DNA from 2 places in the Bacillus sp. KH172YL63 genome. Region 2 is predicted to be linked to the other one. Evidence: riboswitches for the same ligand, from Rfam matches in the RefSeq annotation. Region 2 holds a riboswitch; the other holds the start of a gene.
The links. Region 2 has a riboswitch for lysine ahead of lysA (diaminopimelate decarboxylase). Riboswitches for the same ligand answer to the same signal wherever they lie in the genome.
Positions count from the first base shown of each region.

Region 1 (3,912 bases), 1.5 Mb from region 2:
TATTAATAACGATAAACAATGCAAAAAGAGTCAAATAAAAAGGATATTTTCATTATCATTGTTGTATTAAAATTACAACAACTTTGCGAATAGAGGCAATAAAAAAACCAGGAGCATAATGCTCCCGGTTTTCAAGTCAGTTTATTCAGCTGGTGCCGGTTTGGCTTTTTCTCCAAACAGCAAGGCGAATGCGACGATCAGGATGATCACCACGGCGAGTCCTAGCAGGGTGCTTCCCGTGAATCCTAATACGAGGTATCCGATTGAAGCGACTACAGCGCCGATGATGGCATATGGCAGCTGAGTGATCACGTGATCGATGTGATTGCTCCCCGCTCCTGTAGAAGAGAGGATTGTTGTATCAGAAATCGGTGAGCAGTGGTCACCAAGTACAGATCCCGCAAGGACAGCAGCCATTGCAGGCAGTAAAATGCTGACGTCTGTTGCAGCAGCGATTTCTCCGGCAATCGGAAGCAGGATCCCGAATGATCCCCAAGATGTACCGGTGGAGAATGCCATGATGCCTGCTACAAGGAATAAGATGACAGGCAGTGCCTGCATCGGCAGGTTGGATGTTTCAACGAGTCCGGCAAGATACGTACCTGTCTGCAGCTGATCGATCAGTGTGACAATCGTCCAGGCGAAGATCAGGATGTACACGGCTGGCAGCATCGACTTGATGCCTTCAACGACAGCTGTACCAACGGCACGTGTCTCGATTCCCTTCATCATCACTTGACGGAGGAAGAATACCAGGGCAACAAACATGCCGAATAATCCACCGTACAATAATGATTTCGTTACATCTGTATTTTCAAAAATCGGCAGTAAATCAAAGGCTCCGACCGCTTCATAACCAGTCCACAGCATCATGGATACTGTCCCGACCACAAGCGCTACGATAGGCCAGACAAGATCGCCGACCGTTCCTTTTGTACTGACAGGAAGATCGTTTTTCAATTCTCCCGGAATTTCTTTTTCAGGATCATAAAGAGCGCCCGTTTCAAGTGCCCTCACTTCGTGTTCTTTCATTTTCCCAAAGTCCAGGCCTTTATAGGCAACCATCACGACGAGCAGGATAGCGGCCCAGACATACAGGTTCATCGGGATCATCTGGATGAACGCCGAGAATGCCGTGTACTCGGTAATGCTGTGTGCTGCAAGGATCGAACCGATGATTCCGATGATGTACGCTCCCCAACTTGAAATCGGTGATACGACACAGATCGGTGCAGATGTCGAGTCAATGATATAAGCAAGCTTTGCACGTGAAATTTTGTGGCGGTCCGTAATCGGTCTTGAAACCTGTCCGACTGCAAGGGCATTAAAATAGTCATCGATGAAAATTATGATACCTAAAACCGCAGCCAAAAGCTGTGCGCCCTTTCTTGTCTTGACCCGTTTCATCGCCCATTCACCAAATGCGCGGCTGCCTCCGGAAATGTTCACAAATGCAGTGATCACACCAAGGATAAGCAAGAAGAAAATAATATATACATTCCAGGTGTTCAATTCCCCATCTGAGACAAAGATGCCTTTAAAGGCGTCCCACATAAAGCTGAATGTTTTGGTAAGTGAGAAATCTGCCAATAAGAAAGCAGAAGCGACGATGCCAACTCCCAGTGAGAGTAGTACCCGTCTTGTGAGAATAACCATAAGAATGGCTAAAAGGGGTGGTAAAAGTGAGTAAATCGTGTTTTCCATTGTGTCCTCCTCCTAAAGTTGATAGGGGGGAACCAGCGTAGCATGACAGAGGATAATAAAAAAAGGCAACGATAGAGTAACTATCATTACCTTTGTTAGTAATGTATGTGCTCCATCACGATCTGTAGCTCCCCATTATAGAGATTACCCTATAATGACAGTGTTATCCTTCTTCAAGATAACCCCAGCAAATATACTTGCGACAAGTCTATTTACTTCGGCATAAGTTCCCTTTTGTCTGTTCTCAACGTTGTCATCCTCAAACAGATTACTCTTGAACCCTGCGCCTCTACCCCATCGGACTGATGATGTGGTGTTATAAAATTTTCTTTATTAATATAACAAACTCTCTTTCTTTTGACAACTTATTTTTTCAAACTAATTTGTAGGTATTTCTATTGAAGGTCCTGCATCCCCGCCTCCGTTATTATAAAATTGCGGCACATCCAGATGGACTGTCCCCATCGCAACAAGGATATCCTGCTTGATCGTTTCCGTTTTCGTCGCAAAAGGAATGATGATCTGCACATTCACTTCAAGCTCCACAAACACCTTTACGACGGCATTGTTGATCCCAAACTGCTCCACGGTCGTTTTCACATCGGAACGGACGTCACCGATGGAATGGAACTGGATCGGTATCTTCGGACCAAGATTCCCGAGAAGGACGTTATTCGTCGCCTGCCCTAGGGGGACCGAATAGGTGATGCCCTTCGATGCTTCTGACTTTTCTTTATCGATTTCAACCTCGGTGATGAATTCGAGGTTCTCAATATTGCCTTCTTCTGCTTCCTGAAGGTTTTGCTGTACCAGATTTGTAATCTCCGCCTGCACACGGTTAATGGTCTGGGTATTATATTTAAACGAAACGATATCACCTTCCGAGTTTTTTACTTCTTCCGTTATATCTGCAATATCGAGGACATCGGCAATCTTCTTATTGATCGCTTTATTGATCACAAGTGTCCCGATCCTGCTCGTTTGTGTTTCGGCATATGCAAGAAGCGTCGGCTTCAACCCTTTATTAATGATCCACAATCCAAATCCGGTCGAAATCATGAAGAACAGAAAGGTTATGATCATGACATATCGAAAAGGCAGCGGACCTCCTCTTCGGGGTTTGTACGTTTTGAACTTTGACAAAAAAATCCCCCCTTACAAGCTATTTGTATGCACTGTAAGAGGGGTTTAACGCAAATATTTATTTAATTTTAAGCGATTGGGGTTCATACTCCGGATCAAAACCTGTGATCACCTTGTCTAATTCGGCACTTAAGTCCATCGGGTACGGAGTTTGCAGCTCTTCCCCATTTTCTTCGATGATGCGGACCACCGGACGGTCTGTGACCCCTTTGTTCTGATCGGTTACGATTCCCTTGCGGCCGTCACTCAATTCTACGATCATCCCGGTTGGATAGATTGCAACCGAAGACCTGAACGCTTCGATCACGTTTGCATCAAACAGGGTTCCGGATCCTGCATACAATATCTCCAGGGCTTCATGGGGAAGCATGGCTTTTTTGTATATGCGGTTAGACGTCATGGCGTCGAACACATCAGCGACGGCGATGATCTTTGCAAAGGGATGGATTTCTTCCCCTTTGATCCCCCGCGGGTACCCGGTGCCGTCGAGCCTTTCATGATGCTGATAGGCACAGTGGGCGATGATCAAAGGCACCGAATAAAGTTTCCGCAGGATTTCAAAGCCGTGCTCAGCATGCTTTTTGATCTCATTGAATTCCGCCTCTGAAAGCCTGCCCGGCTTTAGAAGGATCTCTTCCGGTACAAGCATCTTCCCGATATCATGAAGAATTGCCCCCACCCCCAGCTGCTCCAGCTGCTTGGGAGGCAGTTTCAATTCAAGTCCGATTGAAAGTGTATAGAGTGTTACATTAAATGAATGATGGAAAATATAAGAATCATATTCAAAGACATCTGTCAAAATCGTAAGGAGATCATTGTTTGCTTTTACTTCGGATAGAACTACATCGATTACTTGCTTCAGCTGTCTTGCGCTATCCTCGATGACAAGCAGATTGGGCTGTTGTTTCGATGAGCTCAATTGGTTAAAGGCTTTCTCGATATGTTGAACAGCGACCTGCCTGACCTTGCCTGAAACGGTCCCTTTTACATGGATCCCGCTGGAAAGGTAGTCTTCAATATAGACATACTGAATGCCGATCTCCTGCAATCTATAAATCATGCGTT
Region 1 is NZ_AP022842.1:3,563,868-3,567,779, forward strand. It holds gene KH172YL63_RS18290 (Na+/H+ antiporter NhaC family protein) at 142-1,704, opposite strand; lysine riboswitch at 1,822-2,004, opposite strand; gene yunB (sporulation protein YunB) at 2,083-2,847, opposite strand; gene KH172YL63_RS18300 (HD-GYP domain-containing protein) at 2,906-3,912, opposite strand, start outside.
Region 1: it holds a riboswitch for lysine, as region 2 does, so the genes downstream of both, KH172YL63_RS18290 (Na+/H+ antiporter NhaC family protein) here and lysA (diaminopimelate decarboxylase) in region 2, are expected to answer to the same signal.

Region 2 (3,912 bases):
GATGAGGAAACGATCGGGAAACTTGATGGAAAAGTATACTTCTTCAATTCTGCCGTTGACCGCATCGTGCCGATGCAGGATCAAAGCTCACTGGATGTACTCGTTGAACCTTACTTCGAATGGGTCGTCGAAACGACAGAAGAGATCCCTCATGTGGAAGGAATGACCATCGTCGAAGACCTTGCGCCATTCATCGAGCGTAAGTTGTTCACCGTCAACACAGGACACGCAGTCATCGCATATCTTGGCTACCTGCAAGGTAAATCAACGATCGACCAGACGCTCGCAGATGACGCGATCGCTTCTCAGGTAAAAGAAACATTGAAAGAAACAGGCGCATACCTGGTGAAACAATACGGCCTTGATGATAAAGAACATCTTGCCTACATCGACAAAAACATCGAGCGTTTCAAAAACGCCTACCTGAACGACGACGTCACACGCGTCGGCCGCGCGCCGATCCGTAAGCTCGGTCCAGACGACCGCCTGATCCGTCCGACAACAGAAGCCCAAAAAGCAGGCCTGTCCTACTCATACCTCGCCAAAGCCATCGCCGCGGCGCTGCTGTTTGATAACGCCGAGGATGAGCAAGCAATGGACATCCAAAGCATGATCAAAGAACACGGTCCAGCACATGTGTTAAAAGAAGTGAGCGGACTGGATGCAGAAAGCGACATCGTGAAAGAAGTACTTGTACAATATGAAGCGTTAAAGAAATAAAAGTGATTGATGAGCTGCCGGAGGGATTCGGCAGCTTGTTTTTTTGGGAGGGTGTGGGTTGTGGGATGAGGTATAATCGCTTAGGGTCTGACGCATAAACCAGGAAGTGACGCATAAGCTTGGGGTCTGACGCATAAATCAGGAAAGTGACGCATAAGCTTGGGATCTGACGCATAAATCAGGAAAGTGACGCATAAGTTTGGGATCTGACGCATAAATCAGGAAAGTGACGCATAACCTCGGGATCCCACGCAAAAATCCGAATCGAGCACCACCCCTCATCACCAAAAATACTCCACAACGCCAACCCATGTCCATTCTGTGAACCCCCGTAGCCACGCTATTCCTGCATTCCTATACTATCTGAACAAATCCCTTATTTTTCATGAAAAAAAAGATAGAATTCCCGTCATCCCAGGTGTAAAATATATGAAAATACGTTCACGCAGGAGGACACGGCCAAAAAATAGAATACAGTTATATGCCTATTGTTGCTATCGTTTTTCAGGTTGGGAGAATACAAGGATGCTTCCACCACTATAAAAATTCAGAATGTTAAAAATACGATAAGAGGTTGATGAAAGTTGGCAATGGATACTACTGAAATAGCTGTAAAGGAACAAACGATTTTTCACCATACGGGGAATAGAATCAAGACGGATGACAGGGAGATACAGATTATCGCGAAAGTGGAAGAGCCGCTTATTGTGGTGCTAGGCAATGTGTTGAGCCATGAAGAGTGTGACGAACTTGTCCAGCTGTCCAAAGACCGGGTGGAACGCTCGAAAATCGGGAATACCCGCACAGTGGATGAATTGAGAACGAGCAGTTCGGTATTTTTGGAAGAGTCCCATGATGTGGTGACACGTGTCGAGAAACGGATCTCGCAAATTATGAATATACCGGTCGAGCACGGGGAGGGCCTGCAGATCCTGAACTATAAACCGGGTCAGGAATACAAGGCGCACTTCGATTTCTTCTCTGCATCGGCAAGACCGGTAAAGAACCCGAGGATCAGCACGCTCGTCATGTACTTGAACGATGTGGAAGAAGGCGGGGAAACCTATTTCCCGAAATTGAATCTGTCCATTTCTCCCCAAAAAGGAATGGCCGTGTACTTTGAATATTTTTATGACAACCAAGAATTGAATGACCTGACGCTGCATGGCGGGGCACCGGTCGTCATCGGCGACAAATGGGCAGCCACACAGTGGATGAGAAGAAGAGTCTTTAAATAATAGAATGAAAGAGGGGCATCGATCGGGGATGCGCCTCTTTTTTATAGAAAGGTGCAGAGAAATGAGGAGATGCGCTCTATCAGGCTGGGAATGTGCTGTTCCCATCGACAGCTGCCGCCAATTTGAGTTGGGATTGCGTCATTTTCATCTCTGATTGCGTCATTTTTTCTGTAATTGCGTCTTAAATAGCGCTAATTGCGTCCATCCCGCCCTTTATTGCGTCTTTTTGAATAAAATGGAAACTACGCGTTCGACCACAATGAAGCTCCCAGTCTTAATAATTACATTGATTTATATCTTTACACTTCCTCGTAAATTCTTAATAGCATTCTATTCATTTTCTACATAACATTTCAAATTTCAAACTGATCCGAAAAGCATTTGACAATTCTTTCACCAGAATGGTATAGTTATGCCAATAAAATAATCAGTCACTCTCTGATAATAGAGGCGCGAGTATGAAGAGTACCTTCTTTGAGAATATTGGATTCCGGGATAAGTTGGGAAAGGCAGATCGCCGAAGCAGAAAATAGCCAATTCTATTTTTTGTTGGGCCAGCATTGAAGAAATGTTGGACTGTCACAATGCACAAGTTGTGGAGCACTATTGAAGAGATGTTAATACATAGTCTTCATCATGTTTCCGTAAACTTTGATGAATAACCGTATGAGCATCTGCTTCATACGGTTTTTTTGTGTTTTTTTAGAGAGTCTAAAGGAGTTTAGGAAATGAGTACAGTTGATGTGAATGTTCAAGGGGATTTAACAATCGGTGGGATGAGTACAGGTGAGTTGGTCGAAACGTACGGCACGCCTTTGATGGTATATGATGAAGGGATGATCCGTCGGAATGCGAGGTTGTTCCGGGAGGCGTTCGAAGAAAGTGGCCTGAACTATCAGGTGGCGTATGCGAGTAAGGCTTTTCTTTGTAAAGAGATGGTCCGTTTGGCTGATCAGGAGAATCTGTCCCTTGATGTTGTGTCTGGCGGGGAGTTGTTTACGGCTCTTGAAGCAGGGTTCCCTGCAGAGCGGATTCACTTCCACGGGAATAACAAATCTGAAGAGGAGCTTCTGATGGCCCTTGAAGCGGGCATCGGCTGCTTTGTGGTTGACAGTTTCCTTGAGCTTGAACTGCTTCATGATCTTGCGAAGGAACGTGAGCAGCAGGTGAAGATCCTGCTGAGAGTCACGCCGGGAGTGGAAGCACATACCCATGAATACATTACGACGGGGCAAGAGGACTCGAAGTTCGGATTCAGCATTTCGAATGGTCAGGCGGGGACGGCGATTCAGCTTGCGGTCAGAAAGCCATATTTCACTTTGCTCGGTCTTCATTCACATATCGGGTCGCAGATTTTTGAACAGGAAGGATTCGATCAGGCAATCGGGGTGCTGGCAGATTTCATGCAGCGCATCCGGGTCGAGCTTGATGTAACGATGCCGGTGCTGAATATCGGTGGAGGCTTTGGTGTCCGCTATACGGAAGAGGACAGTCCGCTGCCGATTCCTGTATATGTGAAAGGAATCACCGACAGTGTGAAGAATTATTTTGCGAAGAATGAATATCCGCTGCCGGAAGTCTGGGTGGAGCCTGGCCGGAGCATGGTGGCAGAAGCGGGGACGACACTTTATAAAGTCGGATCGAAGAAAATTATCCCGGACGTGCGTACGTATGTGGCGATTGATGGCGGGATGACGGACAATATCCGCCCGGCCCTGTATCAGGCCAAATACCACGCAGTGCTGGCGAACCGTCCGAATGAGGAATGTACGGAGCTTGTGAGCATTGCCGGCAAGTGCTGCGAATCTGGAGATATGCTGATCTGGGATCTGATGCTGCCTCCGACGAATTACGGTGATATTTTGGCCGTATTCAGCACAGGTGCCTACGGCTATTCGATGGCAAGCAACTATAACCGGATTCCGAGACCGGAAGTGGTGTTTGTGAAAGACGG
Region 2 is NZ_AP022842.1:780,357-784,268, forward strand. It holds gene KH172YL63_RS03860 (mannitol-1-phosphate 5-dehydrogenase) at 1-720, shown strand, start outside; gene KH172YL63_RS03865 (2OG-Fe(II) oxygenase) at 1,311-1,958, shown strand; lysine riboswitch at 2,396-2,572, shown strand; gene lysA (diaminopimelate decarboxylase) at 2,687-3,912, shown strand, end outside.